Regions from separate parts of the Paenibacillus sp. J22FR21 genome, predicted to be linked through region 1. Evidence: riboswitches for the same ligand, from Rfam matches in the RefSeq annotation. Region 1 holds a riboswitch; each other region holds the start of a gene.
The links. Region 1 has a riboswitch for ZMP and ZTP ahead of rpiB (ribose 5-phosphate isomerase B). Riboswitches for the same ligand answer to the same signal wherever they lie in the genome.
Positions count from the first base shown of each region.

Region 1 (10,432 bases):
TGTCAGGATGGGAAGTCGCAGAACGAGAACAAAGCGAAGGCGCTTCAAGTTCTTCGTGCGCGGATTTCGGATATCAAGCGTCAAGAAGAAGAAGCCAAGTATGCCGGCGAACGCAAGAGCAAAGTCGGTACAGGCGACCGCAGCGAGCGGATTCGGACCTACAACTACCCGCAAAGCCGGGTAACGGATCACCGTATCGGCCTTACGCTGCACAAGCTCGATTCCGTATTGAACGGCGATATGGGAGAAATCATCAATGCGCTGACCTTAACGGCTCAGACGGAATTGATGGAACGCGAGAATTTGGTTTAAGAGTTCGGTGAAATAGCAATCTTAGAGCGAATTATAGATGGAGTAAACGGGAGCGGCCTAGGCTGCTCCCGTTTGTGTAGCTTGGAGATGTGGGACCTCGAAAGAATGATGCGAGTGGAGCTTGAAGGAACGAAGTAAGCGAACTTTGAGAGAAGAAGCGAACCTCGAGAGAGGAAATCGAACTTCGAGAGAAGCAGCGAACTTGTGTAGAGATTATAAAGTTTGAGAATAAGGGAGTGCTTGTTGTGGTGGAAAATGGTCAAGCTGGAGGAGTTAGCGGAAGCGGGGTGCACCTTACAATTGGGGAAGTCTGCGTGCGTGCGACGAAGATGCTGGAAGCCCGTGGCGTCAGCGAACCTCGCAATAATGCGGAGCTGCTGCTGCTGCATGTGCTCGGAATAGAGCGGGCGGCGCTGATTCGCGATTGGCGAGACCCTTTTCCGCAGCAGCACGCGGCAGAATGGGAAGCGCTGCTTGCCCGCAAAGCAGCCGGCGAGCCGGTGCAGTATTTAATCGGCGAGCAGTGGTTCTACGGCTTGCCGTATCTTGTCACGCCCGCGGTGCTCATCCCGCGACCGGAGACGGAGCTGCTGGTTGAAGCCGTACTGGAAGCGGCGGATAAACTGTGGCCGGAAGCTGCGGGCGAGGGCGATGCAGGAAGTGAAGGAGCAGCGGCGAGTGGTAGTGCGCCTGTAAGCGAAGGCGCGGGAGTGAGCGGCGAGGCGGTAAAAGAAGGCGGGGAAGTGAGTGGCAAGGCTGTAAAAGAAGGTGAAGCAGCGAGTAGGGCGAGTGTCGTCATGGGGCCGACAGTGGTTGATGTCGGCACAGGCAGCGGCGCCATTGGCGTGACGCTGGCAACGCTGCGTCCGCAGTGGCGCGTATGCGCGTCCGATCTGTCGCCGGACGCGCTCGCTGTCGCCCGAACGAATGCGGAACGCCAAGGCGCAGCGGCGCGCATGACGTTCGTGCAGGGCGACCTGCTCGGGCCGTTCGCGCAGACGCGGCCCGAGGAGCCTGGAGTCGACGCGAATGGCGGCGTGGCCGGCCTGCGCATCGACGTGCTGGTCTCGAACCCGCCGTATATTCCGGCGGGTGACATTGCCGGCTTGCAGCCGGAAGTGCGCGATCATGAACCGCGTCTTGCTCTCGATGGCGGCGATGACGGCCTGACGCCGTATCGGCGCATGGCCGAGCAGCTCATGCAGCTGTCCGCGCTGCCGCGCATCGTCGGCTTCGAGCTCGGCATGGGCCAAGCCGAAGCGGTCGCCGACCTGCTCCGCGGCATCGGCGCTTGGCGCGAGGTGCGCATCATCGACGACTATGCAGGCATTGGCCGACATGTGCTGGCGGTGGAATAGCCTTTGTTGTTGCGGTGAGAATCGCGCTTTCTATGGGGCTGAGAGATCGGAAATCGAACTCTCAGTATGACGATCAGCGGAAGCAGCTTCTAGTTGGAGCTGAGAGTACAAAAATCCGACTCTCAGCAGTGAACTAGCGTGTATATTTGCCTGAGAGTTCCGAAATTGAGCTCTCAGGCTTTTTGTTGGCCGTTTTGAAGGTTGAAATGGCGAAAACAGAACAGGTGCAGGCTCCAGAAAACGTTAGAATTAGCGACTATGCCGCTAAAGAGGACCAAACTAGCTAGTTTCCACCATTCTTAAGCGGCTATTCCGCTTACAGTTGTTCAATCCCAAGAGTGTTTTCTAAACGCCAACATGTTCCGCCTATAATAGCCGATTTTACGCACTCGAAACTACTCCAACTAACATACATGAGCCAAGTTACATGAGGCGCTGTTTCTCTTTTACTCTACGAAACTTTTTAAGAGGATTGATAGGTTTAGAGAGCCGCCGCGAGGGACATAATGGGGATATGATCGTTCCGGAACGCAAGCCGATGCACCGACGGGTGCCACAAAGGAGCTTGTCGTTATGATTCGCACTTATTCCCGTTTTCCTTATCGTCCGATTTATGGGTATGTCCTTCTTATCGCCGCAGTATTGCTTATGAGCTGGGAAAGTCAACGTGCCGATGCGGCGATTGCCGGCGGCGGCATTCCGTCTGAATCTATTCGTCTACGTATTCTAGCGAATTCCGACAGCGCGTCCGATCAAGCGGTAAAACGTGAGGTTCGTGATGCCATCGTAGCGGAAATGAACAACTGGGTGGCTGGTCCGCAAACAATCGAGGAAGCGCGTGCCACAATCCGCAATCATATGAGCGACATCGAAGGCATTATTTCGGCCGAACTCAGCTCGCGCGGTTTTCACTATGGATTCCAAGCGGAACTCGGCCAAGTGCCGTTTCCAACTAAAATATATGGCACGCAAGTGTACCCTGCCGGTAACTACGAAGCGCTTCGCATCACGCTCGGTGCTGGTGCCGGACAAAACTGGTGGTGCGTACTGTTCCCGCCGCTCTGCTTCGTGGATGCTGTGAGTGGGGAAGCGTCAACTCCGGCGGTAGCTGCAACAGCAAGTGTAAGTGCCAAAGCAGACAACGATGCAAAAGTAACCTCAGTCGCGGCAGATGCTCCTGCCCAAGATAAAGCTTCCGATCAAGATGTTCAAGCAGGTGAAGCGAAGCAGCCGGAAGTGAAGTTTTTTCTGTGGGAAATCATCAAGTCGATCTTGAGCTTCTTCCGCAGCCTCTTTAGCTAACAATTAATAAAGCTCAATCGCGCACCTCGCGATTGGGCTTTTATTGTATGGGAGAGGGCTGTTTGGATGGCGCTTGGCGGCGTATGGTATAATGGGGCAAAACAAAGCAGAAGCTGGGGATACGACATTGACCATCCATCTACGAAAAACATTACTCTGGGAAGTGGACAGCCACCACCCGCGTGACGGTGAACTTAACGAGGCTGCAGCTTTGCTGCGAGAAGGCGGGACCGTTGCTTTTCCGACTGAAACGGTCTACGGGCTAGGGGCGGATGCGAGGAGTACGGCAGCGGTTGAACGGATTTTTGAGGCAAAAGGGCGCCCCTCCGACAATCCGCTAATCGTTCATATCTCGGATCGCAAGCAGCTGGAGGAGCTGACACTTCCGCTGGAAGGAGAATCGTCCATGCTCGCTGAGCGGCTCATGGATCGTTTCTGGCCGGGGCCGCTGACGATTGTGCTGCCGGTGAAGCCTGGGGCTGTTTCGCCACGGGTTACAGCCGGACTTGCTACCGTTGCGGTGCGGATGCCTGCTCATCCTGTGGCGCTGCAGCTTATTGCTGCTTCGGGTTGTCCGCTGGCGGCACCAAGCGCGAATCGCTCCGGCCGTCCGAGTCCGACACTGGCCTCCCATGTGCGAGATGACCTGAGCGGCCTGATCGACGGTATTGTCGACGGCGGCGCTGCAGGTGTAGGCCTTGAATCGACCGTCGTCGAGGTTGACGGCGATCTTGTGCGGATCTTGCGCCCCGGCGGCGTGACGGCCGAAGCACTGCGCGAGGTTGCGGCGCAGGTCGATTTCGACGCGGTTGCCGCGCCGGGCGCCGGCATGGAGGCAGCCGCTGCTGCGCCATCAGCGGCGGAAGCTCGCGCTGCGGAAGCGCAGGCGCCGCGCTCGCCCGGCATGAAATATGCGCATTACGCCCCGCAGGGGCTGATGCACTTGGTCAAAGGCGACGCTGACGCCGTCTCCGCCTATATTCAGGCGGAGGCCAGCGCAGCGAAAGCGCGCGGCGAGCGCACAGGCGTGCTCGCCTTCGCCGAGCATGCTGCTCGGTACGACGCCGACTGCGTGCTCGTCGTCGGCAGCCTGGCGCAGCTGGAAACGGCTGCGCACGGCCTCTATAATGCGCTGCGCGAGTTCGACAATCGCGGCGTACAGCGCATTTGGGCCGAGACCTGCTCGGAGCAGGGGATCGGCCATGCGCTCATGAACCGCTTATCCAAAGCGGCCGGCCACGCGGTGGTCCACGTCTAGCGACGGCGCTTGCCGTGCTCCAGCTACGCGGTTGCTCTCACCGCGCCGGGCCTAGCGAATCCGCGCGCACCAAGCGCCACCGGTCCAGCCTTAACCGCATCACCCCGCCGCAGCCCGTGCCACCGGCCCTTTCGCGCGCCTAGCGCCTCCCCAAGGTCATCTTTCCAATCTTGTCCGCATATGCTTGTGGAGAGGTTGCGGACAAGGAGAGGATGAAATGGTTGAGGCGGGCATGCATGCCGGACAATTGCTGACGCTGCTGATCATTGCTGTGGCACTAGGGATGGATGCTTTTTCGCTGGGTATCGGCATTGGGCTCAAAGGCATTCGGCTGCAGGATATAGCAAAGCTTAGCGCGATCATTGCGCTTTTTCACATGATCATGCCGCTCATGGGCATTTTCACGGGTAAATATGTAAGTACGCTGCTTGGCGGCGTTGCGACGACTGCGGCAGGTGCGCTGCTGCTGCTGCTCGGCGGCCATATGATCTACAGCTCGCTGCGCGGCGACGCCGTAGAGTCGATCGACTATCGCAGTTCATGGGGGATGCTGCTGTTCGCGTTAGGCGTGAGCGTGGATTCCTTTTCCGTCGGCATCTCTCTTGGCATGTTCGATACGGACATGCTGCTGACCGTACTGCTGTTCGGCGTTGCCGGAGGGATGATGTCCGTATTTGGACTGCTGCTCGGTCGTAAGGTGGGGACAAGTCTCGGCGGGTACGGGGAAGCGTGCGGCGGCGTCATCTTATTTACATTCGGCTTGCTGTTCCTGTTCTGACCTTCCGGCACACGCACGCTTACGAATCATACAGCGATTCGTTAGCGCGAAACGAAATACGGCATAGCAATCTTGCGTCAGCATCATTTTCTTCACCAATTCACCAATTCACCAGTTCACCATATCCCAAACCACACCTACGAAGAGGAGCGAAATCAATCGTGAAACGGATTCTATTCGTGTGCACCGGCAATACTTGCCGTTCACCAATGGCTGAAGCGCTGCTTCGGGCGATGTCCCAGCAAAGGGGCATGCAGCTCGATATTCGTTCCGCAGGCGTGTCCACGATCGATGGACTGCCTGTTTCCAATCATGCACGGACAGCGCTGTCCAATCGTGATATCGCGCACAACGGCACCTCAAAAGCGCTCGAAGGCGGCTCGATTGCGTGGGCTGATCTTATATTGACGATGACTGCCAGCCATAAGAGGCAGCTGCTGCAGCATTTTCCGGCTGCGGTGGACAAGACGCATACGCTGCTCGAGTTCGTGAATACGGACCCCAAGGTGCTCTCGGACATCGCCGAACTGGAAGGGCTCTATTCGACCTGGCAGATCAAGCAAGCGCTGGGCCAGCCGCTGACTCCGCAGGAGCGGTCCAAGCTCTTAGAGCTGGAGCGGCAAATTCCCAGCTTCGATGTGGAAGATCCTTTCGGCGGATCGCTGGCCATGTATGAGCAGAGTGCGACCCAAATCGAAGCGGCGCTGGGCCGTCTCCTGGACCGACTGAAGGGATAAGTTTGATATTATTTCTGTAAATTTCCCTCTCTTTTCTTTGCGCCACAGAGAGTGCTTCCAAAGGATGGCAGATGCCGTTTCTTGCCGGCAACGATTGATTTTGAGGCCGAAATCCGTTATGATAAAAGCAACTAAAGACGGTTTCCGATGTAACTGGCGACGAAAGTGGGTTAAACCACGGTGGAGCATCGGATCATACGGCCGGTCGCCTGGGCAAAGAGCAGCGTGCATTATGCATGCTTGCTCTTTTTTCGTCTTTTTCGGCGAAATCAGGTATACTAATGCCATTGTGAATCGACAATTTCCGCCATGTGCGGTTCTATTGGGAGGAAAATGGATATGAAAATCGCCATCGGCGCAGACCACGCGGGCTACCGCTTGAAAGATGAGCTAGTTCCGTTTATCAAATCGCTTGGTCACGAGATTGAGGACGTTGGCTGCGATTGCGACCAGTCCGTAGACTACCCGGATTATGCTCTTCCTGTTGCGGAGCTTGTTGCACAAGGCAAGGCAGAGCGCGGCATTCTCATCTGCGGCACTGGAATCGGCATGTCCATCGCGGCTAACAAAGTCAAAGGCATTCGCTGCGCGCTCGTGCACGATATGTTCTCGGCCAAAGCAACCCGCGAGCACAACGATACCAATGTACTGGCCATGGGTGAGCGCGTTATTGGTCCCGGCGTGGCCCAAGAGATTATCCGGATTTGGCTCGAGACCCCGTTCTCTAGTGGCGAGCGTCATATCGGCCGTGTGAACAAAGTAATGAAGCTTGAAGCAGACTTCGCCGATGCGGCGAAATCTGAGTAAGGGGCGTACCCGGCGATGAGCGACCAAGACCACGGAATAAACAGCATGGATTCGGCAAAGCTGACCAAGGATGTAGAAACCATAGTCCGCGAGCTTGCAGCCGCGTCCGGCATTCGCCAAGGACAGCTGCTCGTAATCGGCGTGTCTACCAGCGAGGTGCTCGGACAGCGGATCGGTACATCAGGCACGATAGAAACGGCAGCTGCGATCTATGCGGGGGTCGAGAAGGTGCGTCAAGACTTGCAGTTTTATCCGGTTTATCAGTGCTGCGAACATCTCAACAGGGCCCTTGTCATGGAACGGGAAGCTGCCGAGCGGTATGGCTTAGATCTCGTTTCGGCAATCCCTGTGCGCAAAGCCGGCGGTTCGATGGCAGCCTACGCGTTCCAAACGCTGCAGGATGCCGTGCTGACCGAGACGGTTCAGGCACATGCGGGCATCGATATCGGCGACACCTTCATCGGCATGCACTTGAAGCGTGTTGCGGTACCGGTGCGACCAACGATTCGAGCAATCGGATCCGCGCATTTAACGATGGCTTACACCCGTCCGAAGCTAATTGGCGGGGAACGTGCGGTTTACACGCGAGAAGCGGCTGGCCCGGCAACATCTGCTGGCACTTGCGACTAACGAATATACTTATTTATCTTGAGGAGGACTCATCAACATGGAAAACCTACGTAAACAAGATCCGGAAATCCTGAAAGCCCTAGGCCTGGAACTTCAGCGCCAACGCGACAACATCGAGCTTATCGCATCCGAGAACATCGTTTCCGAAGCGGTATTGGAAGCAATGGGCACTGTGCTGACGAACAAATACGCAGAAGGCTACCCGGGCAAACGTTACTACGGCGGCTGTGAGCATGTCGATATCGCGGAAGATATCGCACGCAACCGTGCCAAAGAATTGTTCGGTGCCGAGCACGCGAACGTTCAGCCTCACTCCGGTGCACAAGCGAACATGGCTGTTTACCTGGCAGCTCTAAACCCGGGCGACACGGTTCTTGGTATGAACCTGGCGCATGGCGGTCACTTGACGCACGGCAGCCCGGTTAATGCATCCGGTCTTCTGTACAACTTCGTGGCCTACGGCGTTAACGAAGAAACATTTACAATCGACTATGCAGAAGTGCGCAAGCTGGCGTTCAAACACCGTCCGCGCATGATCGTTGCAGGCGCATCGGCTTACCCGCGCATCATCGATTTTGAAGAAATGGGCCGTATTGCTAACGACGTAGGCGCATTGCTCTTCGTTGACATGGCGCACATCGCAGGTCTGGTAGCTGCTGGCTTGCACCCAAGCCCGGTTCCACATGCACACTTTGTAACAACAACTACGCACAAAACGCTTCGCGGACCTCGCGGCGGTATGATCCTTTGCCGCAAAGCATGGGCGCAAGCGATCGATAAAGCAGTATTCCCGGGTTCCCAAGGCGGACCTCTGATGCACATTATCGCGGCAAAAGCAGTAGCTTTCGGCGAAGCGCTTCAGCCTTCGTTCAAAGAATACGGCAAGAACGTTGTCGACAACGCAAAAGCGCTTGCTGACGCTCTTATTGAGAAAGGCATCAACATCGTTTCCGGCGGTACCGACAACCACTTGATGCTGATCGACCTTCGCAACCTGAACATCACAGGTAAAGATGCGGAGCACGTTCTGGATTCCGTTCAAATCACAGTCAACAAAAACGCGATTCCGTTCGATCCAACGAGCCCGTTCATCACAAGCGGTATCCGTATCGGTACGCCTGCAGCGACATCGCGCGGCATGGGCGTAGACGCAATGGCTACAATCGCAGAAGTCATCGCCATGACGCTCAAGAATCCGAAGGACGAGTCCGTTCTGGAGAAAGCACGCGGTATGGTAAGCGACCTCGTGTCGCAATACCCGCTTTACCCGGGCATGACTTACTAATATCGACTTGGCAAAATCACAAAAAGGTGGCAAAGGGTTCATCCCTATGCCACCTTTTTGTGCGTTCCGTGGGGTTCAGTCCTGTGCCGCCTTTTTGCGTTCAGCACCATGCATGCCGCGGAGCCGGAATCATTAGTCAGGTGAGAGGGGAGCGCTGCTGCACTCCTGCCACCGCACGTTCAACTCTAACGAACCGTAGAGGTCTTATTTCGCCGTTTTCCCCCGATTTAAAATTCTAACGAACCGCACAGGTCTTATATCACCTCAATCATGCTCGATACCGCCATTTCCGACGAAATAAGCCCCCTGTGGTTCGTTAGAATTTTAGAAGACCCTATTTCCGCAAAATAAGACCTGTACGGTTCGTTAGCGAGAGTGAAATTGAGAGTGGGAGTGGAGGTGAGGTGAGGTGAGGGTACGAGTGAGTAACCACAGCAACTAGCTTGCCAACACCGCCGCCTGATACACAATTTCCCCGCTCGAACCCCTTGCTCATTTTCCTAACTGTCGCTCCTGCTACACCACAACTCATCGCCCCAACTATCGCGATCCGCAGTCCCGCCGCATACTGTTCCATCTGTAGCAACCCGCAGTCCCGCTGCTCGATCTCTGTCCTGCTACTGCCCTGCCGACCATGCAAATTACTCACACTAATCATCTAGCTTTTGTCGATTAATTTATGTTGCAATCGCTTTCTTTCTGGTTATATAGTGGGAGTGCGGGTAATCCGAAACGTTTCGGAATGGCTAGCCATAATAGGATGAAGACGAAGGAGTCGAACCGAACATGAAACTTGGAATCATTGCAGATTATCGTGCTGAAAGCTTCGATTATGCGGCCAATCTCGGCTTGGCCTTTTTAGAGTTTTGCGTCAATGTGGGCACTCCTGCTGCTACCTTCACGGACCTTGTGCCGGAGCTGAAAGCCGCGAGTGAGCGGACCGGCGTAGCTGTTGCATCGATCGGACGTTGGGGCCCTGATCGGATCAATAAGGATGGCAGCATCAACGAAGAGGAACTGAAGGCATCACAAGCACTTATCGATGCTTGCCAAGAGCTTGGTTGTCCGGTATTTGTAGGCGGCTGCAACTACATCGAAGAGCTCTCCTATTACGAGAACATCACAGCGGCGATTAACTACTTCACCGTCCTGATTGAATATGGCAAAACGCGCGGAATCACCATTGCGACGTACAACTGCCACTGGAACAATTACATTGTGGACGATGCAGCGTGGAAGCTCATTCACGGCCATTTGCCGGAGCTTGGCATCAAATACGATCCTTCGCATGCCCGATATGCCGGACAAGATTATTTGAAAGAAATCGTGGATTGGGGCTCGCGCATCAAGCATATCCACATCAAAGGCTCCGTCATCATTGACGGCAAACGTTTCGATGATCCGCCGGCAGGCATGGATCAGACAGATTGGGGAACGTTCATGGCGATCCTCTATGGGAGTGGCTACCAAGGCGGCTTGAGCATCGAACCGCATTCCCACACATGGACGGGCGAGCTCGGCGACAAAGGCGTTCAGTTCACAATCGACTACTTTAACCGCCTGCTGCTCCGCGGGTAATCCTACGAAAAGATGGCATTCGGCTCGACCGGATGCCATCTTTTTTATTTGCTCGGCAGTTCCTTGTGATGGATATACCGCTGATCTGGAACGAGGTGGACGATATATTGCCCAATATGCAACATTATGTGGATTTAATAGTCTCATAGAGGAAAATGATGCTGAGATTACAACATTCTTGCTTCAAACAGCCGATTAAGGGCCAATCCCCATTGGAATGTTGCATTTCGCGCAACATAAGGTAGAGAGTGCCCATTGGGAGGAGAGAGATGTTGCCATTCTAGCAACATTTACTCGTTACCATCCTATTAACACGTTACCATCATATTAGCCGCCACCCACAAACCATTCCCACATGCGACCTGCAACAGCTTCTTTTTCACGCTT
Region 1 covers NZ_JBWDNJ010000006.1:155,473-165,904, reverse strand. The annotation lists gene prfA (peptide chain release factor 1) at 1-312, shown strand, start outside; gene AC0YNS_RS21730 (N5-glutamine methyltransferase family protein) at 627-1,670, shown strand; gene spoIIR (stage II sporulation protein R) at 2,244-2,972, shown strand; gene AC0YNS_RS21720 (L-threonylcarbamoyladenylate synthase) at 3,064-4,230, shown strand; gene AC0YNS_RS21715 (manganese efflux pump MntP) at 4,448-5,008, shown strand; gene AC0YNS_RS21710 (low molecular weight protein arginine phosphatase) at 5,170-5,745, shown strand; ZMP/ZTP riboswitch at 5,885-5,967, shown strand; gene rpiB (ribose 5-phosphate isomerase B) at 6,085-6,552, shown strand; gene AC0YNS_RS21700 (TIGR01440 family protein) at 6,568-7,182, shown strand; gene AC0YNS_RS21695 (serine hydroxymethyltransferase) at 7,220-8,467, shown strand; gene AC0YNS_RS21690 (sugar phosphate isomerase/epimerase family protein) at 9,254-10,045, shown strand.

Region 2 (10,432 bases), on a different contig from region 1:
TAGTACCTTGCAGCTGCAAGCCGGTCATTTGCCCATAGTAATCAAGAAACTCATCCGGCAGTTCTCCGTCCCCCCACGTATACGCGCCAAGGACAATACCATCGTAAGCCGCCAGGTCGGCAGCAGCAGCATCCATCACCATCTGAACCTTGAGAGTTCCGCCTGCCTCGCGAATGCCTTGTGCAATTGCATCCGCCATATCCTCCGTATTACCTGTCATGCTCGCATAAACCAGCAGTACATTTGCCATGCCTACAACACTCCTCTACCCTATGTCTCCATAGTCCATTGCTTGGGTATGCGTTCCTTACGCCCCGCATTTCCTCTCTCATATTATTTGATAATGATTCTCATTGTCAATTAATCTTTTGAAAATAATTCCCATGCCATGATGACGTTTGTCTATTTGGAGAACACTCTGCAAGGGTAAGGGGGGTTCACTTGTGCGGCGAAACCCCATATAAAAAGCCGAAACCCCTTATATAGAAAGGAGTTCCGGCTTTCGGGACAATCATTTAATGGTACAATATGCTCTTAGCCATATCGGCTATGCGGTAAAGCTTGTCTTTCTCCGTAAGTGATCGCGTCAGCACTCGCAAGCCAAGCAAATTGTTGTGCAGGCTTTCGGCGAGCTCCTCCGCGCTGCGCTTCGACGTAAAGTCGCCTTGCTGCTGACCCTTGCCAATAACATCTACAAGAATTTGCTCCCAATAATCGAAGCTTTCGCTCACCCTGGCTCTTGCCTCGGGATCAATCGAAGCCAGCTCAACCGCCATATTCACCATCATGCAGCCGGCGGGGTTATCCTCGCTTGTGCCCTGAATCGTGTAATCGAATATGAAATCGATCGCCTGACTAGGCGTGGAGTTCGGAATGAGGGCACCAAGTCGGTTATTGGTCAATGTTTTGTACCGATCAAAGGCCCTTAGATATAGCATATGTTTATCGCCGAACGTATCATACAAGCTCCTGCGGTGAATGCCCATACGCTCGACAAGATCATTAATCGATGTTTTCTCGTAGCCCTGCTCCCAGAACAGCTTCATTGCCTTCAGCAGTACGACGTCTTCTTCGAATTCTTTCGCTCTAGCCATAAGCATACCCCTTTCCAGTCGATTTTACCATATTGAGAACAATCGGTAAAGAATCCTCTGACAAGGTGTCTTCTACTCCGGCGACTTTTTGACTTATCGATATACCGGTGCACCGAACGGGGATGAGCCGCCGCCACCGTCAACACTGATTTCGGCGCCTTGCACGTACGAAGCATCATCCGAAGCCAGGAACAAAGCAACGTTTGCGATTTCTTCCGGTTCACCCAAACGGTTTAGCGGAACCGATCGTGTGAGTTTGGCTTCCATTTGCGCAAGCCCTTCCGGCTGACCCCAGATCGGAGTGCGTGTAGGACCTGGAGCGACTGTATTTACGCGAATGCCGCGCGGCGACAGCTCGGATACGAACACTCTAGCCATGCTGGCAACTGCAGCTTTGCTCGCCGCATAAGCCGCCCATCCCGGGCTTCCTGCATTGGCAAGCACTGAACCATTCAAGATCACCGAAGCACCTTCCTTCAGGTGAGGCAATGCAGCTTGCACCGTGAAGAATACGCCTGTCACGTTCACGTTCATAACCTCTTGGAATAAGGCTAGTTCCGTTCCACCCAGTGGAGTATGACCACCAATGCCGGCATTAGCGAATACGACGTCCAGTCGGCCGAATTTCTCGACTGCTGCAGCTGTTGCTTTCTCCAAGCTCTGCGGATCGGTCGTTTCGGCTTGAATGCCGAAGCTATTCGCCGTGCCCAGCTCCTCCACTGCTGCGTCGAGTTTAGCTTGATTACGACCTGTGATGACGACTCTAGCTCCTTCGGCTACAAACAATTTCGCAGTCGCAAACCCGATCCCGCTGTTACCACCTGTGATGAATGCTACTTTACCGTTTAATTTACCCATTATGAATCGCTCCTTTGTCATGTGCTTTATTATGCTTCCTTTTTCGAGAATGATCGTTCTCGAAAAGGTTAAAAAAAATTGTACTGCAGCCACACTCCATTTACCTTTCGGGAATGATCGTTCTAGTATTCCCAATAAAAAAGGAATGCATCTCATGGCTCGATTGCTTCCTTCTTGCTTACGAGATCATCTTAGCATATTGAGAACGATCAGTAAAGAATTATTTTAAGAACTAGCCCACTGCTGTGGACTAGTGCAATTTCTTTAGGAACGTGACCAATCATATTCCATCAAGCTCGCTGCCAGAAGCGCGCGCTCCTCGCCCAGCAGTTTACCGATCACATAAAGGGACGCATCGATCCCTGCTGAAACGCCGGCTGACAGAATAATCTTCCCATTGTCCACGTAACGCGCTTCTTCGTGAATAACAGCCGATTCCGGTGCTATTGCTCGAAGCTCATGCATCGCCAGCCGGTTCGTAGCTAGCTTCAACCCATCTGCCAGCTGTGCTTTCACAACAAGAAGCGCACCTGTGCAAACGGACAGCACCAGCTCGGCTTCTCCCGCAATCTTACGGATCCAATCCGTCATGACCGTATTGTGCATTTCGGTTCTGGTGCCCGGGCCTCCGGGGATGACGAGAATGTCCGGCTTCGGACAGTTCCGAAAGTTGTAAGCCGGGTTAATGCTCAGGTTGCCAAGCGCTTGAATCGGGCCATCGTGTTCCGCCACGGTGAACACGTTCAAATCTCGGCCATAGTTACTTCCGGATAGGAAAGCTTCGAATGGCCCTGCAAAATCCAACACTTCCACGCGATCAAAGATCAGAATCGCTACATTCCTTGCCTGCCGCACCTGCTCCTGCTCCATTTCATCATCTCCCATGAAATAATAAAAAGTGCTCAGTCCAAAAGACCAAGCACTTCGCCCAGGCGTACGGCATATGAAATATGTGCTCCCTCGTGGTACTCCACGTTTACGCCAGTCACACACACCGAATACTACCTTTATTTTAGTCCGAATATTCTCGCAAATCAATCGTGAAAGTTCTGGCTATTCACTGGGAGCCCGCCTCGCATCTGCATAGTTCGCCCCAGACCGGCTCGGGAAATACAAATGTTGCAGAAAAGAGCCCCGTGAATCCTCAGCCACTGCTCCGACCATCTATATGATGACTGGATCTACATTCCCTTGCTCCTTCGCCCATATACGACCCGAATGACGAACTCGGCTGCAAGCAGCAGGAACAGAATCGCCCCATAAACGCCGATGGTGTAGCTGTGCGTGTAAGATACGCCGAATCCTTGGTGAACCACGTACGTAATCGCATGGATGCACAGATTCGTATAACAGAACGCGTAGCTTCTGACCATCCAATTCCGGTGGGCGATGCGCTGTTTTCGTCTTACTTTCACGATCGCAATCACCGTCATGGCCGTCCACAGCATGCTCAGCAGGTTAAACGGAACGCTGTTCAGCTTGCCACCGGTCGCATAAGGTGCCATGTAGCCGGAAGTTAGCACCACAACAAGGATCACGCCAAAATAAACATACCCGATCGCTCGGTGGGCGCGCCGGTATTGGGTTTGAACCTTCGAGGCAAAATTAACCGCTCCCGCAACCATCGCGATGCTCGCGCAAACCACATGAACATACATCACATTAAGCCAAACCGGCTTGTTTAAAGAGTGCTTTAAGTTGATTTTGTGACTAAGAAAACGATCCGCCTGGGGATCTACGAAGAAATTGATGGTGATCACATATACGATAAAGCCGATCGCAATCGTCAGCATGCACAGATAGAGAATTTTGGATTTCTGCATAGCTAAGTTGTACCTCGTTTCAACATTAGAGCTCTGCCGCGGACCTTCGCACACGCACAGCGCTCATCGGAACCGGAATTGTTCATAGTGAATCGAACCCGTGGGAACGCCGCTACGCCGAAATTCCAGCTGGAACGCCGCAAGCATCGGAGCCGGTCCGCACATATAGATCTGTTTTGCCGCCACAGCCATCTTACCCTGCATCGTGCTGACTACACGCTCGGCAGTGAGTCGCCCCTGTTCCGCAGAATAGTGGACATGCACCTTGAGGTTATCGTGCCGCCGCTCGGCTGCACGTATCTCGTTCAGAAACAGCGCTTCCTCTTTCGTTCGCACCGTGTAGAAGAAATCAACATGATGGGGAAGACGCTCCGGCATATCTCGAATCCAGCTAAGGAATGGCGTCACGCCAATACCGCCGGCGATCCATATTTGATTCGTATCGCCTTTGCGGTAATCCATAGTGCCATAACCGCCTTCAACAACGGCTCGCGCGCCTGATTTCAAGTTTCGGTTCAGGTAATCGGTATAATCACCGGCGGATCGAATCGTCAGCCTGAGGCCGGACTCCTTGGGTGAGCTGCTGATGGTGAAGGGATGCCACTCGGACAGCACCCTGTCTCCTTTGAACCGGATAAACAGAAACTGCCCTGCTTCAAATCGCAGCTGTTTCTTCTCCGGAAAGAGCGTCACCTCGACTGCTCCTGCGCTCAACTGCCGTACTTCGCTCACTTTATAAGCCGCTCTTCGCCTTACGAATCTCGCTATGAGCTCCGTATATAAATAGGAGGTTATCCCGACAACGATCGCAATCATCAAGAGTGTAAACGGCACGGTAGTCGTTCGAACGAGCGGATCAACCAGCAGCGAATGCGCCGTGCCGATAATGAAGAAGAGCCCGATAAACCGATGCGTGATTCGCCAGCCTCGGTAGCCTATTCGCACAATCCGCCGAACCACCGGTATCCTCGGTGCCAGTGAAAGGAGAATGAGAAGGACAAAACCTCCAAATGCAATATAACCGGGAGCTCGTCCGGGCGGGATCTCATTAGGATTAAGCGGCATCACAAGCAAATGAAGAAAGAGCAGCAGGAACACAAATATACCCGCGTTTCGATGGACGACATACAGCTTATCCAAGCCGCCAAATAATCGTTCCAATACCCGGAATCTCGTTGCGAGCAATAAAGTGAAGGCCATCATCATCATCATTGTAGAGCCAATTACTTCGCCTAGATAACGCTGGGAAAACGCAGGCTGTTGGCTATTATCCATAGGTGGAAAAGCAATCCACACGGCGGCATTAACAAGCGGTAGCAAGAAGATTAGAAAATGGCGAGGCTGCAGCATGCACGTGCTCCTTTTCTCGAGTGAAATCCTTGTCTACTTCTGATTCTACCATAGACCTCACTCGAAAAATCTCACAGTACGATGAATATCTGCCGCGCCCCGCCACAATTATTACTTCTCGCTGAATTCGACTTTCTTCACCCAACCGAACGGATCAGCAACGGCACCGGTTTGGATGCCTGTCAGCGTGTCATAGATGGATTTCGAGAGCTGCCCGGTCACGCCTTCGCTGATCACGAGCTTCTCTCCGTTCCAGTTCATCTCTCCAATAGGCGAAATAACCGCAGCTGTTCCGGTTCCGAAAGCCTCCTCCAGCGTGCCGTTACGACCCGCTTCATAAAGCTCCTCAATGGACAGCACTCTCTCTTCAACAGGAATGTCCCAGTGCTTCAGGAGTTGGATGACCGAATTCCGTGTAATACCCGCCAAGATGCTGCCGTTCAGTGCAGGCGTTATAACCGTTCCATTGATCTTGAAGAATACATTCATGCTGCCGACTTCTTCAATATATTTGTGCTGCGTGCCATCGAGCCAAAGTACCTGCGTATAGCCTTGCTCCTTAGCGGCTTGCTGCGATTTCAAGGCTGCGGCATAGTTGCCTGCGGTCTTCGCTTCACCTACGCCGCCCACAACTGCGCGAACATACTGGGATTCCACGTGGATTTTGACCGGATTAATGCCCTCGGGATAGTAGGCACCGACAGGCGACATGATAATGATAAATTGGTAATTCTCAGATGGAGACACGCCAAGCGTCGCTTGCGTAGCAATGACGAACGGTCGAATATAGAGCGATGTGCCTGCAAGCTCCGGAATCCAGTCTTGATCGACTGCAATGAGCTGCTCCAGAGCATCAATCGCCACATCAATATCCAGCTCAGGTACACTCATGCGATCATTGGAGCGGTTCATACGGGCAAAATTATCGCGCGGACGGAACAGTTGAATGCCGCCGTCTTCGGTCTTGTAGGCTTTCAAGCCTTCGAAGATAGTTTGTCCATAATGGAACACTTTCGCGGCCGGATCGAGTACGATCGGCTGGTAGGGCGTGATGCGCGGGTTATGCCAGTCTTGCTCGACACTATAATCCATTACAAACATGTGATCCGTAAAATAAATCCCGAAACCAAGCTGATCCTGCGCTGGCTTGGTCTTCTTGTTCTGACTGCGTTCAATCGAAACGGCTTTATTGGCTGTTGTCATGGTTTATTCACTACTCCCTTACTTTCATGATTGGTGATTGCATAATACAACTTGTTGAGGTATATATAAAATATCTATTATGTTCACTATCCATACCTTTAGAGTATGTAAATAGATCTTCAAATTGGGGATGCTTACATGGATTTTCGACAGCTAAAATACTTCTTGGCCATCGCGCACGAGAAGCAAATTACACGAGCGGCGAAGCTGCTGCATATGGAACAACCGCCCCTCAGCCGTCAGCTTATGCTGATGGAAGAAGAGCTCGGTGCGCAACTGTTCGAGCGGAGCCGAACCCAGCTCACGTTAACCGCTGCTGGGCGGCTGCTCAAGGATCGGGCGGAGTCGTTGCTGCTGCAATTAGACGAGACGATGAAGGAAGTCAAGGAGCTCGAGCTTGGCGTACGCGGTACGCTCTCGCTCGGCGCGGTTGTTTCCTGCGTCTCCATTCTCCCTCGCCCGATTCAGCAATTACGAGAGAAATACCCGCAGGTTACGTTTAAGATTTCCGAGGGCGATCATTATCTGCTCGGCGAAATGCTGGAGCGGCGCTCGATTGAGCTCGTCATATCCCGATTGCCCTTTGAGGCACATCTGCTTCCGAATAAATTGGATATGCTCCCGCTCCCTTCCGATCCCTATGTTGCCTTGATGCCTGCCGCGTGGGCTTCTCCTGGAAGAGGGAACGATATCAGCATTGAAGAGCTCGCCCAATATCCGCTGCTCACGTTAAAGACCGATAAAACGATCAAAATGCACGAACAGGTTGTCAACGAGTTCCGTCGTCACGGCTTCGAACCGAATATCATCTGCGAATGCTCCAGCGTCGCCATTATTATGTCCCTAATTGCCGCAGGAATCGGCGCAACGGTGTTTCCGAAATCGGTTATTTCCTCGTTTCCCTCCGGGGACGTCATCACGCTCAGTATACGCGACGCCGATTTCCAATCCGAGGTCGGAATTCTATGGCTGAAGGATCAGCTGCTGTCCAAGCGGGCGCAGCATTTTATTGAGTGCTTTCAATAACCTAGCGAGCAAACAAATGAAAGGCCGATATCGCTCCGTTCGAAGGAGAATACCGGCCTTTTCTTATTATTCAAGCTCCTCTTCACGCTCTTCTGTTCCACTGCTGTGAATGACCGGAATCATCCACTGATAGCGCTGACGCTCGTGAAGTTGATGACGCTCCAGATTAGGTCCATCCGGCTCGAAGCCGAACGATTGCAGAACGAGCATCAAGCTGAAGCAGGCGTAAGGATCGTTCGATAAACAATCCAGCGTCACGAACAAGGTCGGCTGCATCCGCTCCAGCTCGATTTCGAAACGTGTCTCCTGCTTCCAGCTATTCGGCATGTTCGTTTTTGAGGGCAATCGGAATCCGACCTGCCCGATCATCTCGTCGCCGATGATTTGCTGCTGCCGCACGAAGGCTTCTTGCGCAACCAGAATCCCGTGCTTGCTTAAATATGCCGCGCTCGCTTCTATGGCTTCCGCATAAGGCTGGAGCTGACGCTTCACGCGATGCCGGAACCAGAGCATGCTCGTCGCATGAGACCACCTCACAAGCTGGACATGCTCATCGACCGCATCAACTACGCCATTCAAGTATTGCTTCGCTACATTCAGAGCCAGCAGCTTGGCATCTACATCTTGGCGCCATTTGCGCAGCCATCCTGTCTGACCCTCTGTACCGGCGATAAGATATTGCCGAATCTCGGACAAGGCTATATCTGCCTGTCGAAGCGTATGAATTTTCAATGCGCTCGGTATTTGTTCTTCTTGATAATAGCGATACCCGTTATCCGCGCGGTAGCTGGGCTGGAGCAATCCTTCTTTCTCATAATAACGGAGCGTGCTGGCAGGCAGACCCGTCCGCTCGGCGAAGCTCTGAATCGTCATGCCCGTTCTCAAGCGGATCCCCTCCCTGCAGCTTTATTAATAGTAGCTCCAAACGTTTAATCGATTGCCGTCCGGGTCGTAGAAATGGAATCCTTTCCAGCGCTCCCCGATAATTGCTGAAGCTTCAATTCCCTGATCCTTCAGCCAAGCATTCGTCTTATATAGATCCTCTTGCTGCTTGATATGAAAATATAAGCGTGCGCCGGGATTGGCCTTACCTATAGGCTGAGCCTTCTCCTCTTTGAGCTGCTCCAACCATACAAAGTCCCATTTGCTTTTCTGATCGCGCATCAAGGCAAACCCCTGGTCCTGATAGTTTTTCTTCGACCGGCCCCAGCCGAAAACCTGCTCGTACCAAGAAATAGAAGCTTCCAGGTCAGATACACCAAGCCATAACGGCTTAGCTGCATACTGCACGATGCGAGCGTCAGGGAATTTCCCTTCCAGCTTGCGGTCTTCGCTTAGCGTTAGGCGAACATTCCCGAATGCCAGAATATCGGCAGACCAAGTGCCATCAGGCATCTCGAACGGTTCGGTACAAGTAACATCCTGTGATCTAAAGTAATCCAACGTCTCACGGAGATTAGCCGTACGGAAGCAGAATCGGCAGTTTCCTTCGGCATAATCGTTCAGCGTGAAATGCTCAAGCTCGCTTTCGAAAGATTTCAGGTTTGCTTGTCCAACGCCGGGCAATTTGAAGAAAGCCTTCCGTCCGACAGGTCCGTCGCCTGTCCCTTTCAATCGCCAACCCATTTTCTCGCGATACCATTCCACGGCTTCGTCAAATTGCTGCCAAGGTACCATAATAAATCCGCCGTCGAATTTAAAGTAAGGTGTCTCCATCCATTCCAACCTCCGCTTTTGGGAAATTTTTGCTAAGACGATCATACACCTTAAAGTTACTTGAAGGTCAACAGCGATTTTAGCCCGAGTAACCGATAACATCCGCTCGAACTTCCCATTATGTTCGACATCCAGACAATGCTATTTACGAGATTTACAGTTAGTAGAATTTACCTCATGCAACGTGGTAGAAAATGCCTTCATCCCAGCATAGACTCTCCGTTCCACGAATATGTTGTCTTGAACCTTCGAAATGTGGAAAGCAGTTAAAGGGGCGAACCTGAATGATGAGACGATACCTTGGCATGCTTGCGAATGTAGCGCTGTATGTGGCCATGATAGTTGCCGCGATTGTGATCTACAATGCGGCCGTAAATCCGCTGCTCGGGTGGGGAACCTTCGGGGAGGGCGAACAATTGCCTGCGCAAGTCTTTATCGTGCTGGGGCTGTCCGCCTTGTTGTGTTATCTGGCCTATCGCGTGAAATATAGGCTGATCGTACCGCAGACACCGCCGCCCGGCTTCCTACGGATGCAGCAGTATCTGCCGATTTCAACCTTACGAGCCGTACATATGATCACCGTCGGCATCGGGTTTGCCTTCTTCTTCACCGCCTCCCTCAAACTCCTGCTCCATCAAGGAGTAAGCGAGCTGGCAGCCTTCACGGATCAATATGCCGACGTTTCGACCGGCTACCTCATCATCTCTGCCGTTATCAACACCACGCTTGAGATCGTCTTGTTCATGGGCATCCTCTTCAATGAAGCACGCCGCAATGTGGCCGTCTTCTGGGCGGTTCTACTCGTTTCCATTATTATTGCCGCTCTACAGCCGGGAGGGATCGCCATGCAGCTGCTTGGCATTCCGCTAGGTTTCCTGTATGGCTACATGTATCTCCGCCTGCGTTCGATTTGGTCGGTAATTCTCATTGGGTGCTCCTTCAATGTGCTGTTCTTTGCTTTTGTCAAAACGTCTGCTTTCAACTGGTTCGATGAGCTTCATGACAGTTGGCTTATCGTCATCATTGCTGTTACAGCGGTCTATATGGCAGCAAGCGTCCTGAAGTACAACCCGAAGAAGAGTCCGAGTCCCTTGTAAGCACAAAAAAGCGTCTCTCCCATGAGAGACGCTTGTCTATGTAGACCGGAATCGTTTCTATTCTAAAGCTTCAAGTACAGCCTGCACGCCGTAGCTGTTGCCGATTGGACCGTAGCCCATAGCCAGCTCGCCGTTAATGGCGTAGGTTTGTTTATTTTGAACAGCCTTCAGACTTTTCCAGACGGTATTCTTCTCCCAATCGTCTGTCATTGCCGGCTGCGACTTGTCGACGTAATTGAAGTAGCCCAGGAAGAGGTGATCAGGA
Region 2 covers NZ_JBWDNJ010000008.1:135,779-146,210, reverse strand. The annotation lists gene AC0YNS_RS25620 (flavodoxin) at 1-250, opposite strand, end outside; gene AC0YNS_RS25615 (TetR/AcrR family transcriptional regulator) at 516-1,094, opposite strand; gene AC0YNS_RS25610 (SDR family NAD(P)-dependent oxidoreductase) at 1,188-1,952, opposite strand; gene AC0YNS_RS25605 (DJ-1/PfpI family protein) at 2,217-2,822, opposite strand; ZMP/ZTP riboswitch at 2,872-2,951, opposite strand; gene AC0YNS_RS25600 (DUF2306 domain-containing protein) at 3,134-3,775, opposite strand; gene AC0YNS_RS25595 (ferredoxin reductase family protein) at 3,839-5,125, opposite strand; gene AC0YNS_RS25590 (branched-chain amino acid aminotransferase) at 5,237-6,328, opposite strand; gene AC0YNS_RS25585 (LysR family transcriptional regulator) at 6,467-7,354, shown strand; gene AC0YNS_RS25580 (helix-turn-helix domain-containing protein) at 7,421-8,239, opposite strand; gene AC0YNS_RS25575 (VOC family protein) at 8,264-9,070, opposite strand; gene AC0YNS_RS25570 (CPBP family glutamic-type intramembrane protease) at 9,355-10,167, shown strand; gene AC0YNS_RS25565 (ABC transporter substrate-binding protein) at 10,225-10,432, opposite strand, start outside.
Region 2: linked by a shared signal. The riboswitch ahead of AC0YNS_RS25605 (DJ-1/PfpI family protein) and the one ahead of rpiB (ribose 5-phosphate isomerase B) in region 1 are both predicted to bind ZMP and ZTP.

Region 3 (10,432 bases), on a different contig from region 1:
GTTGGCTCCATCGATCCGTGCCGCTTCCATGTAATGCTCCGGCACTGATTTGACTGCCGCGAGCAGCAGCGCGAAGTGATACCCCATGTACTGCCAGGCATTAACGGCTGCAAGTGCAAAGATCGCTGTCTTCTCATTCGTCAGCCAATCCTGCCGATACGAGAGGCCAAGCGCCTCGAACAGCTTGTTCAGCAAACCATACTCACCGTTGTACATCGCAAGCCACAGCTGACACACGACCGTGATCGACAGCACGACGGGAATAAATACGCTGATCCGCACGAATTTACGGCCGCGCATCGCAATTTCCGCTACGGCGAAGGCAAGCAGCGTGCCGATAATAATCTGCACAACCGCAATAACTACCGCAAACATCGCACCGTTATACACGGATGTTCGGAATATGCGGTCATGGAACAATCGCTTATAGTTGTCGAGGAAGATGAACTTCCCTTGGGTCAAACCGTCCCAATCCAGCAAGCTTCGGTAGAAGACCTGCACGACAGGATAGAACACAACAACGGTATATAGTAAAAGGGCCGGTAAAATAAACAGTAGAATTGCCGTCTTGTTGCCCAGGTATTTTCTCATGCCGCCACTTCCTTTGTTATGAAATCATCCGTTTAGAGAAGAAAAACCCATACCGGGAAGCCGGCATGGGTTTTTCCGGTTAAAGCTTACGCGCCGCACCGCTATCGGACGGCGCTTCAAACCTCATGTTTCAAGCCGCTTCCTTACTTCGAAGCTTCAATTGCACTGTCAACGTCTTGCACGAACTGATCTGCCGTATAGTTGCCTGTCATCAAATTCTGCGAAGCATCCTCAATCGCCGCTTTAAACTTCGGATTGCTCAGACCCCATGCGAACGAGGTTGTTTTCATGTTCGGAATATCTGTAGCCAGCTGCTCCATGATCGTCGGGAATTTGTTGATGATCGCTTTATCGACCTTCGTTGCCACGAACGGCGTACCGCGCTCGGTGTATTTGTACTCCGCATACTTCTCTGCGATGAACGCTGCTACTTTCGCCGCAAGCTCTGGGTCTTTCGTTGCCGAGCTGACCGCGTAGCCGCCAGGACCGCCGCCGCCGCTGAAGTTCAATTTGGCACCATCATACGCCGCTGCATCCGCTGCCGGGATGTACATGTAGCCCAATTTGTCGCCAAGCGCTTTGGTCGAGGCATCGATTTCCCACTGACCGTTGACGAACATCGCCGCTTTTCCTTCATGGAACAGCGCTGCCGCTTGGTCGTAGTTGAGGTTCGTTGCGCCTTTCGGCAGCAAGCCTGCACGTACAAGCGTTACGATTTGCTCCGCTGCTTGCTTGAACGCCGGATCGCTTGCTTTTGCCTCGCCTTTGTCCAGCTTCGTAATGCCCGCCGGCTCCGTGCGAGTCGCGAACATATCGAACAGGGCAACGGTCGGCCATTTCTCTTTCGCAAATAGGGAGAGCGGTGTAATACCTTTCTCATTGAATGCTTTAACGGCCGTCATCAGCTCATCGTAGGTTGTCGGCACCTTCACGTTATTGGTCTCGAAGAGCTCCTTGTTGTAGAACATCAGCGCCAGCTCATTGCCGGCATACGGGAAGGCGTAGATATGGCCGTCTTCCGTGACGAGCGTATTCATGGCACTCGGCTGCATTTTGTCCTTGAAACCGAATTTGTCGGCATATTGGTCAAGCTCCAGAATGTTGCCTGATTTCTTCATCGTATTGATAATATCAAGACCCGCTTGGAAAATATCCGGCAAATTGCCTGTCGCTGCATACGTTTTGAGCTTCTGTCCATCATCTTGCGCCTGCACGTCAAGCTCCAGCTCCACATTCGGCATTTCCTTCTTCAGCTCAGCGACTGCATAATCGTAAGGCTTCTTCGTATCGTCATCCGCATATTGCGCGTAAATCCGCAGCTTAACCGGCTCTGTATTCTCGGCTGGCGCGTTTGTGCCTTCTTCTGCCGGCTTGTTGTTGCTGCCCGTATTCGTCGCATTCTTGTCTGTGTCGTTATTCGAGCCGCAGGCCGCCAAACTTGTTACCATCACAGCTGAAATAAGCATTAGTGTCCATTTTTTCATCTTTAATACCCTCCCCTAATACTGTGTGCATCCCTTACGTTTCTCATTATAAAATGCCCTTTCACCCCCGATAATGGAAAAAACGATGGCGTTTTGTATTATCCGCGCATCGTTTCATTCCCTTTTATCCGATTCTCGTATTCGCTCGGCGACCAACCGAAGAACTTCTTGAAGCTTTTGCTGAAGTAGCTGCCGTCGCTGTATCCGATACTCTCCGCGATATCCGACAGCTTGCGGTTGCCTGCTCCGAGCAGCTCCTTCGCTTTATTCATCCGAATATGCGTAATGTAATCCGTGACGGTCATCCCGTTCTCTTTCTTAAACACGGCGCGCAAGTAGCTGGCGTTGATGAACACATGCTGGGCAACCTTCTCTACGCCAAGCTCGGCATCGCCGTATTGCTCTTCGATGAAGGTTTTGGCCGCCTGGGCTATAATAGACGACCGTGTCTTCTTGTAACGCCTCGTATAGTGAACGGCCTTGGTGAACAGCTCCTTCATCCACCGCTCGGCTTCGTCTATGGAGGCCAGCTCGCGGATTTCGTGATACGGGAAGAAATGCTCACCGAAGCAATCCTCAATCGGCTGACCCGCTTCGCTGACATAACCGAGACAGACCGATACGAGGCTCATGCAGATTACGTAGGTATAGTCGATCGACAGCTTCTTCTCCCGGATCAGCCGGAACAGCTCGCTTAGCTTAGCCTCAATTCTCACATCATCTTGTGCACGCAGCAGCAGCTGCAGCTCATCGCCAAGCTCCGGCGGATATTGCACGCCTGTTCCTTCCTTCGAGATATGCTGCCCGAAGGCGATGACGCGGTCATTACCCAGCACAAACTTGTTCTGCAGCGCCGTTAGCGCCTCTTCGTAAGAGCAGCGTATGCCGCTAATTCCGCTATAGATTTGGCCAACGCCGATCGTAATCGTGAGTTTCAAATATCGCTTAATCAGCATGCACAGCTTCTCGAACGGCTCCAGCTTCGGAAGCTCCGGCTGCGGCGATTGCGAAGTAACTGCAGCAGCCCCAGCACCGTGCGCCAAGCCATACAGACAGATAATTCGCCCTTCCGGTCCATTGAAGATAACAGGCTTCCCGCCGGAATCCTCCATCGCTTCGGCAAGAATGTTGGTCACGGCATATTTCCATAGCAGCCGTTCGCTGACCTCGCCCCACTTGCGATCAATCTCATCGATCTCGATACAAGCGACCGCATAAGCTTTGGCATCCAGCCGCAGCTGATAGGAGCTGAGCTGCTGCAGAAGCACATCCTCATGTTCGGCTAATTCTCCGCTGACCAGCCGGTTCAGCACGCTCTCCTTCATCAGCTGCAAATTCTTCAGATGCGTCGACTGCTCTTCCCTCTGTTTGCGGTGATGCTCCTGCAGCTTCAGCAGCGTAAGCGTCAGCTCATCCTTGGAGAATGGCTTTAAGATATAGTCCTCGACACCGAGCTTCAGCGCACGCCTCGCATAGTCGAATTCATTATGTCCCGTGATCAGCACGATGCTGATGCCGGGGTAATCTTCCTTCAAACGCTGAGCCAGCTCCAGCCCATCCATGAATGGCATCGTAATATCGACAAGCGCGATATCCGGCGTTATCTTCCGGGCGATTTCGAGCGCTTCAAGCCCGTTCTTCGCTTCACCAATGATTCGATAGCCATATAACTCCCAGTCCAGCACCGTGCGCAAATACTCGCGGAAGATCGACTCATCATCTGCGATCAGTAAATTCAACATGTTTGCCGCCTCCCGTCTCTTCCTGCTGCTCCATTGGCAATCGTACTTGTATCTCTGTTCCCACGCCGGGTTCACTGATCAGCGTCAGTCCATACCCCTCGCCAAAATACAACTTAATCCGGCTGTCCACGCTGCGCATCCCGAACGAGCTCCCCGTATTTCCGGCAGCGGACAACGGCGCGACTGCCGATGTCTTGGCGGTATCCGCGCTTGGCTGCAGCAAGGTCTCCAGGCGGTGCTGCGGAATTCCGACTCCGTCGTCCTTCACGGTGAGCAGCAAATCCTGCCCTTCGATGCCGCCTGTCACGATGAGGTGGCCAAACTCCCCCTTCGTCTTCAGGCCATGATAGATGGCATTCTCCACGAGCGGCTGCAGCGTCAGTTTCAGCACCGTGCAGGAGAGCACTTCCGGCTGCACGTCGATTTGGTAATCAAACACATCGGCATACCGAATTCGCTGAATGGCCAAATAATCGCGCAGTCCCTGCAGCTCATCCTGAAGGGGAATCGCCTCTTTCCCCTGGCTTAAGACGATCCGGTAATAGTCGGCGAGCGATTTGGTTGTGCGCTGCACATCCTTGACCCGCCCGATCTCCGAGAGGGTATAAATGACATCGAGCGTATTGTATAAGAAATGAGGCTTTATTTGAGATTGAATCAGAGCAAGCTCATACTCCCGTTTCTTCTTCTGCTCGAACCGCACATTATCCAGTAACTGATTAATGCGAGTAAGCATCGTATTAAAGCCGGATGCGAGCAGCCCCAGCTCGTCATTCGATTTGACCGGCAGTTGGATGGTAAGATTCCCTTCTTTCACCAGCTTCATATACTTGGTCAGCAGCACGATAGGCCTGGCAATGAGTCGATTCAGAATGCCGGCACCCATCAGCGCGAACAAGAAGCAGAAGAAGCCGATCGTCATAATGAGCGCCGTGATTTTGCGATTATCTGCTGTCAACGCGTTAAACGGCTCCATGGAGATCAGCTTCCAGCCGAACTTCGGCATCTCCGAGCTGATCACAAGCAGCTTGTCCCCTTGGAACCGATCGATTGTCGAGCCGCTGTTCGTCTCATTGATCCACTGCCGCAGCGCCTGATCTTCAACGGGCTTCAGCAGCTGTTCCTTGTCTGTCGAGGAGACGATCGTTCCGGCTTGATCGGTCAGCATGTAGCTGCCGCTCTGGTCCGTACCGATGTTATTGTAAATCGCCGAGAGCGATTGTTCCTTCACATTAAGCACCAACAGACCGAGCTCCTGGCCGGTGTAGATGTTGTTGATTTTCTTACCCACCGTAAGCACCGGCTCATCTGCCCCGAGTGTAAGAAAGTTTCTCTTATCCATCGGAAACCAGATGTTCTGACCAGTCGTTTCCCGAATGCGCTTCAGCATTGCGGTTTGCAGAAGTGTCTCCGGCTGCGGCTCACCCGCGTTCTCAATCGCAGCCGAGGTGCCATAGATCGTGCCATAGGTATCAATGAATGCAGCGCTCTCGACATCCGGGAAGACGAGCAGCGCAAAACTAAGCTGATTGGTAATCAAGGTCGACAGCAGCAGCGAGCGCTCCCGGCTGATTTCCCCTTTGTTATGGTCTTGAATGACGCGGTTTAAGTTAATCGTCAAGATATTCGCGCAGCTCTCCGCATTCGTCATGATCCCATTCATTCGCGTGATGATCAGCGAGGAGTTGTCACTCACGTTACTGATCGTCTTATCGACGATCGCATTCGTATAAATGCTGTTGGACGCAAAACCCAGCACAAGCAGCGGCACAATGATAAGCGGAATATAAATGGCGATGATTTTGTTGCGAATCACTTGATTCCGCAGCCAATTGGGATAGAACCAGTTTATCAGCACAGTTGCTTTGCTCCTTTCGCATGTTCCCAATATCCAGCAACATTATAGCACAGCCCTGTTCAAAGACACCTCTGCATGCTACACTCTAGGAAAATAACGCTGCATGCAACTGGCGAAATCAGTGGAATGAACCACGAGGGAGCATGCGGATCGAAATACACCGTTCGCCTGGGGAGAAGTATTTGCGGCTGGCTATGTCTTGCGACGAGCCTGCCCGCGAATGCTTTTTTTCGTACATGCAGGTCACTCAATTCCAATTTGAGGGAGAAGATCTCTATGGCCATTGTCTTGAAAGCGAAAGAAGCGGCAGAGCTTATGTATTCGGAAATAGCGGCCCGCGTAGAGGAATGGAAGAAGAATGGAAACCAGCCTTCTCTGGCGACACTACTAGTCGAAGGAGATCCTGCTTCAGCTTATTATGCACGCTCCAAGCAGAAGATTGCCGAGAAGCTGGGCATATCGTTTCAGCTCCATACTTTCGGAACCGATGTCTCGGAAGAGGAATTGAAGCGCGTCATCACAGCGCTGAATGCGGATGAAGACATTCACGGCATCATGCTTGAGCTCCCTCTGCCCGCGCATCTATCGGCAGCTGCCATTGAGGCTTGCATTGCCCCTGCCAAGGATATCGACGGTGTTACACCGTCGAATAAGCTGGCGGTTTACACCGGTAGTGATAAAGGGTTGCAGCCCGCAACGCCGCAGGCTTGCATCGGACTTCTTAAGCATTACGGGTACCAGTTAGAAGGACGCAACGTGGCTTTAGTAGGCAGAGGGCAGACGGTCGGGCTGCCGTTGTTCCATCTCCTTCAACGCGAGAATGCTACCGTGACCGTTTGTCATTCCAGGACGCCTGATCTAGGCGCTCATTTGAAGCATGCGGAAATCGCCATCGTTGCGGTTGGCAAGCCGGAGGTGATTACGAAGGACATGGCGCATCCGGGCTTAACGGTCATCGACGCAGGTATTAACGAGCTTGCCGATGGTACGATCACCGGTGATGCAGCTGCAGATCTGGGAGATGCGGCAGCGGCTGTCTCGCCGGTTCCCGGTGGCGTTGGCACCTTAACGACGGCGATCCTGTATCGCAATCTGATGAGAGCTATCGATATCCAGATGTCTCTGAAAGGGGATGCGTAACGATGTCTACTGTAACGTGGGATGATTCCATTCGCCGCTTCCTAGAGAAGGCGGCCAGCTCCGACCCGACGCCGGGCGGCGGAAGCGCAGCCGCACTTGCCGCAGCGCTCGGCACAGCCATGACGGCAATGGCGGCACATCTCTCGCAAGGGGAGAAATACGCGGATGCTCGTCTCGAAATCAATGCGACCTTGAACGAGATGAGCCGACTATCCACTTCATGTGAAGCTATGCTCGCCTCCGACATGGCAGCCTTTGACGGTTATATGCTTGCACTGAAGCTGCCCAAGCAAAGCGAGGCTGAGAAATCGCTTCGTCAAGAGGCGCTCCATGACGCAACCATTGCCGCCATCGAAGCCCCGCTCCGACTGATGGAGGTATGCAGCGCGGCGCTGCAGTCGACGCTAAGCATTGCTTCCTGCACGAATGCGCATGTCATCTCAGACCTGGGAATCGGTGCTGTGCTGCTTGAAGCCGCCGCGCAAGCTGCGCTCTTAACGGTAGAGATCAATTTAGCGGCGCTGAAGGATGAAGGGATTAAGGCTCATTATGCAGCGAAACGGTCCGCCCTTATCGCTGAAATTGAACAACTCAAAAACCGGACATTAGCTGTCGTTCGCGACAGAATCTAATGTCCGGTTCCTGCTTCCCTTTACACCCTCAAGCCGCTCCCTGCACCCTTACGCTGAAGCGCACTCCTTCGGCCGTATTGGCAATGCTATATTCAGCGCCATGAGCATCCAGTACTTTGCTGACAATATAGAGACCAAGTCCGCTGCCGCCGGTTGAGCGGCTGCGTGACTGCTCTGCCCGGTAGAAAGGCTCGAACAATCGAGGCAGCTTCGATTCCTCTACCTGCACACCGGTGTTCAGCACTTCAAGTCTATACCAGGTACAAGGATCACGCTGCTCATTGGCAGCAGGCACCTCTTCCGATAGTCGAACAACGACCCGCTCCGCATCCCCGGAATATTGAACGGCATTCGTAATAATGTTCGATACCGCCTTCGACATGAGCCGCTCATCGGCCGTAATCATCGCTTCCTCCGGCAGCTCAACCTCCAGCTGCATATGTTTGACATCTGCCAAGTAGCTCATACTATTCATCGATTCCCGCACCAATTCAGTTAGATCCACCTTGCGCATCAGCGGACGGAAATCCCGGCTTTCCAGCTTGGACAGCTCCAGAATCTCGTGCACAAGCTTATCCATATCCTGCATGATCGTATACGATTGGCGCAAATATCTGTCCCGATCGCGGTAGGAGCCCACATTAGCAATCATCGCCTCCAATTGACCGCTGACCGCCGTTATCGGCGTCTTGAGTTCATGGGAAATCGTCGCCACGAATTCCCGCCGTTTCGCTTCCTGCTCACGTTCCTGCTCGATATCGCTCTTGAGCTGGGCGTTCGCATCCTGCAGCTCCCCCATCGTCAGCTGCAAATTAACCGCTAATTTGCTGAGGCTAAACGACAGCTCACCCAGCTCGTCCTTCGTGTTCAGCGCAGGCTTCGTAACGGAGAAGTCGAGTTTGGCCAACCGTTTGGCCACTCGATTAAGCGAGAGAAGCGGCCGTGCGATTAGCCGGGAATAGATAAGCGCTCCGCCAACCGCAATCAATAGAATCGGGATCAGCATATACGGCAGGAATAGCAATATCACATCGGCCGCTTCCCCGATTGGCTGCAGCGGGGCATCCACTGACAGGGTGTAAGGATCGTCGCTTTCTGCGAATTTAATCGTCTTATCGACGCTCAGCATTTGCATGTTCGGGCCGCCGCCATTACCGTCGCCGGGCCCTTTCGTAATCTCACGGCCATCGATCACCCGACCCGCTTCAAGCTGCTTTCGCATACCAAGGTAACTCGCATTACGGGACAGCCAGCCGTTCATTCCCCGATAACTCGGCGGGATATAATACCCCTGCCCCTCCTTATCACGAATCATGAGCGCCGCATTATGCTCTTGACCAAACTTCGCCATCAGCGGAATGGCATCAGCCGCACTCACGCCGTCGATCTGTTTCACCAGTTCGCTGAAGCTGCTCTCCAGACGGGATTGCTTGATGTTCTTGTAATAACCCGGCAGCATGAAGTAGAGGGTTAAATAGATAAGTAAGGCCGATACGACCAGCAGCGCCGCCGTAACCATGAAGATCTTAAACCGTATTCCCTTGCGCCGGATCATCCTTCCACCAACGCCAGCTCAGACTCCAGCGAGTAGCCGACCCCTTTTACCGTACGAATGACGGAGATGCCGAGCTTCTTGCGGATATTCTTAATATGAGCATCGACGATACGGGAATCGCCGTAGAAGTCGTAGCCCCATACTTTGTCCAGCAGCATGTCACGTGTCATAATCCGTCCGGCGTTATGTACGAGCGTATGCAGAATATCGAATTCCTTCGTCGTCGTGTCTATGAGCTTGCCGTCGACGTAGATTTTGTAAGCATCGGCATCCAGCCTCAGTCTACCGTCGAACAGCTGCTCCCCGGAAAGCCCGCTGCGCGTGCGCCTAAGGACGGCCTCCACCCGTTTCATCAATACATGGAACGAGAATGGTTTCGTCACATAATCATCCGCTTCTTCCTCGAACGCGCGCAGCTGATCCTTCTCCTCGCCCAGTGCCGTCAGTACGATGACCGGCGTATCGGAACGCTCGCGAATGCTGCGGCATATCTCGTAGCCATGCATGGAAGGCAGCATCAAATCTAAGATGACGAGGTCGTACGACGATTGCTGAAATTTCTCCCAGCCTTCCAATCCGTCCCCTGCTACATCCACCTCATATTGTTGTGCCCGAAGAAACTCAGCAATGAGCTCTTGTATATAATAATCGTCTTCGATAACCAATATCGCGGCAGGCATCGTCCAATCCCCCATCCTACTTAAGCATGTTACCTCCAGCTTAACCGATGAAGATGAAAACAGTATGAATCGTTTCTGAAAAAATACTGAAAACCGTTAGTGACATGCAAAAAACCACCAGCTTCCTGCTGATGGTTTCGTTAAGCACGTTTATCATTGATGGCCTTCATTAATGTTCCGTGTTCTGGCGTGCCAGCTTCTCCTGCGCCATCCGCACCAGCTCTTTGACCATCGCTCCGCCGATCTGACCGCCGATTTGACCTGCTGATTCCGTCGATAACTGGCCGTTGTAACCGTGCTCCAGCGGAATGCCGAGCGATTTCGCCACTTCATATTTCACATCATCAGGCCTGCTCGCATTTACGACATAGCCTTCACGGCGCATCACTTCCGCCTTAAATGCACTCATCTGAGCTTCTGCGCCCGGTACCAGGTGCTTCCTCCGACTTCTTCTTGCCATTATTTCTGCCGCCTCCTTAAGGGTGAGTCGTATAACTTACCGTTCCCTAAGGATAATTTCTCTATTCAATTTCAATCATCATTGATCTATTCAATCATCATTGATCTATTCAAACCAACCCTTGAACTTAAACCAAGCAAACATGCCCAACGCAAGCAGCACCATAAACACAAGCACGATATAGTAGCCTGCATGCCAGCCGAGCTCGGGCATATTGGAGAAATTCATGCCATAAATACCGGCAATAAACGTCAGCGGCATGAAGATGACGGTAATGACCGTCAATGTTT
Region 3 covers NZ_JBWDNJ010000005.1:262,864-273,295, forward strand. The annotation lists gene AC0YNS_RS19660 (carbohydrate ABC transporter permease) at 1-591, opposite strand, end outside; gene AC0YNS_RS19665 (ABC transporter substrate-binding protein) at 735-2,075, opposite strand; gene AC0YNS_RS19670 (response regulator) at 2,174-3,817, opposite strand; gene AC0YNS_RS19675 (sensor histidine kinase) at 3,792-5,675, opposite strand; ZMP/ZTP riboswitch at 5,771-5,856, shown strand; gene AC0YNS_RS19680 (bifunctional 5,10-methylenetetrahydrofolate dehydrogenase/5,10-methenyltetrahydrofolate cyclohydrolase) at 5,952-6,815, shown strand; gene AC0YNS_RS19685 (cyclodeaminase/cyclohydrolase family protein) at 6,818-7,447, shown strand; gene AC0YNS_RS19690 (sensor histidine kinase) at 7,476-9,002, opposite strand; gene AC0YNS_RS19695 (response regulator transcription factor) at 8,999-9,682, opposite strand; gene AC0YNS_RS19700 (small, acid-soluble spore protein, alpha/beta type) at 9,852-10,142, opposite strand; gene corA (magnesium/cobalt transporter CorA) at 10,248-10,432, opposite strand, start outside.
Region 3: linked by a shared signal. The riboswitch ahead of AC0YNS_RS19680 (bifunctional 5,10-methylenetetrahydrofolate dehydrogenase/5,10-methenyltetrahydrofolate cyclohydrolase) and the one ahead of rpiB (ribose 5-phosphate isomerase B) in region 1 are both predicted to bind ZMP and ZTP.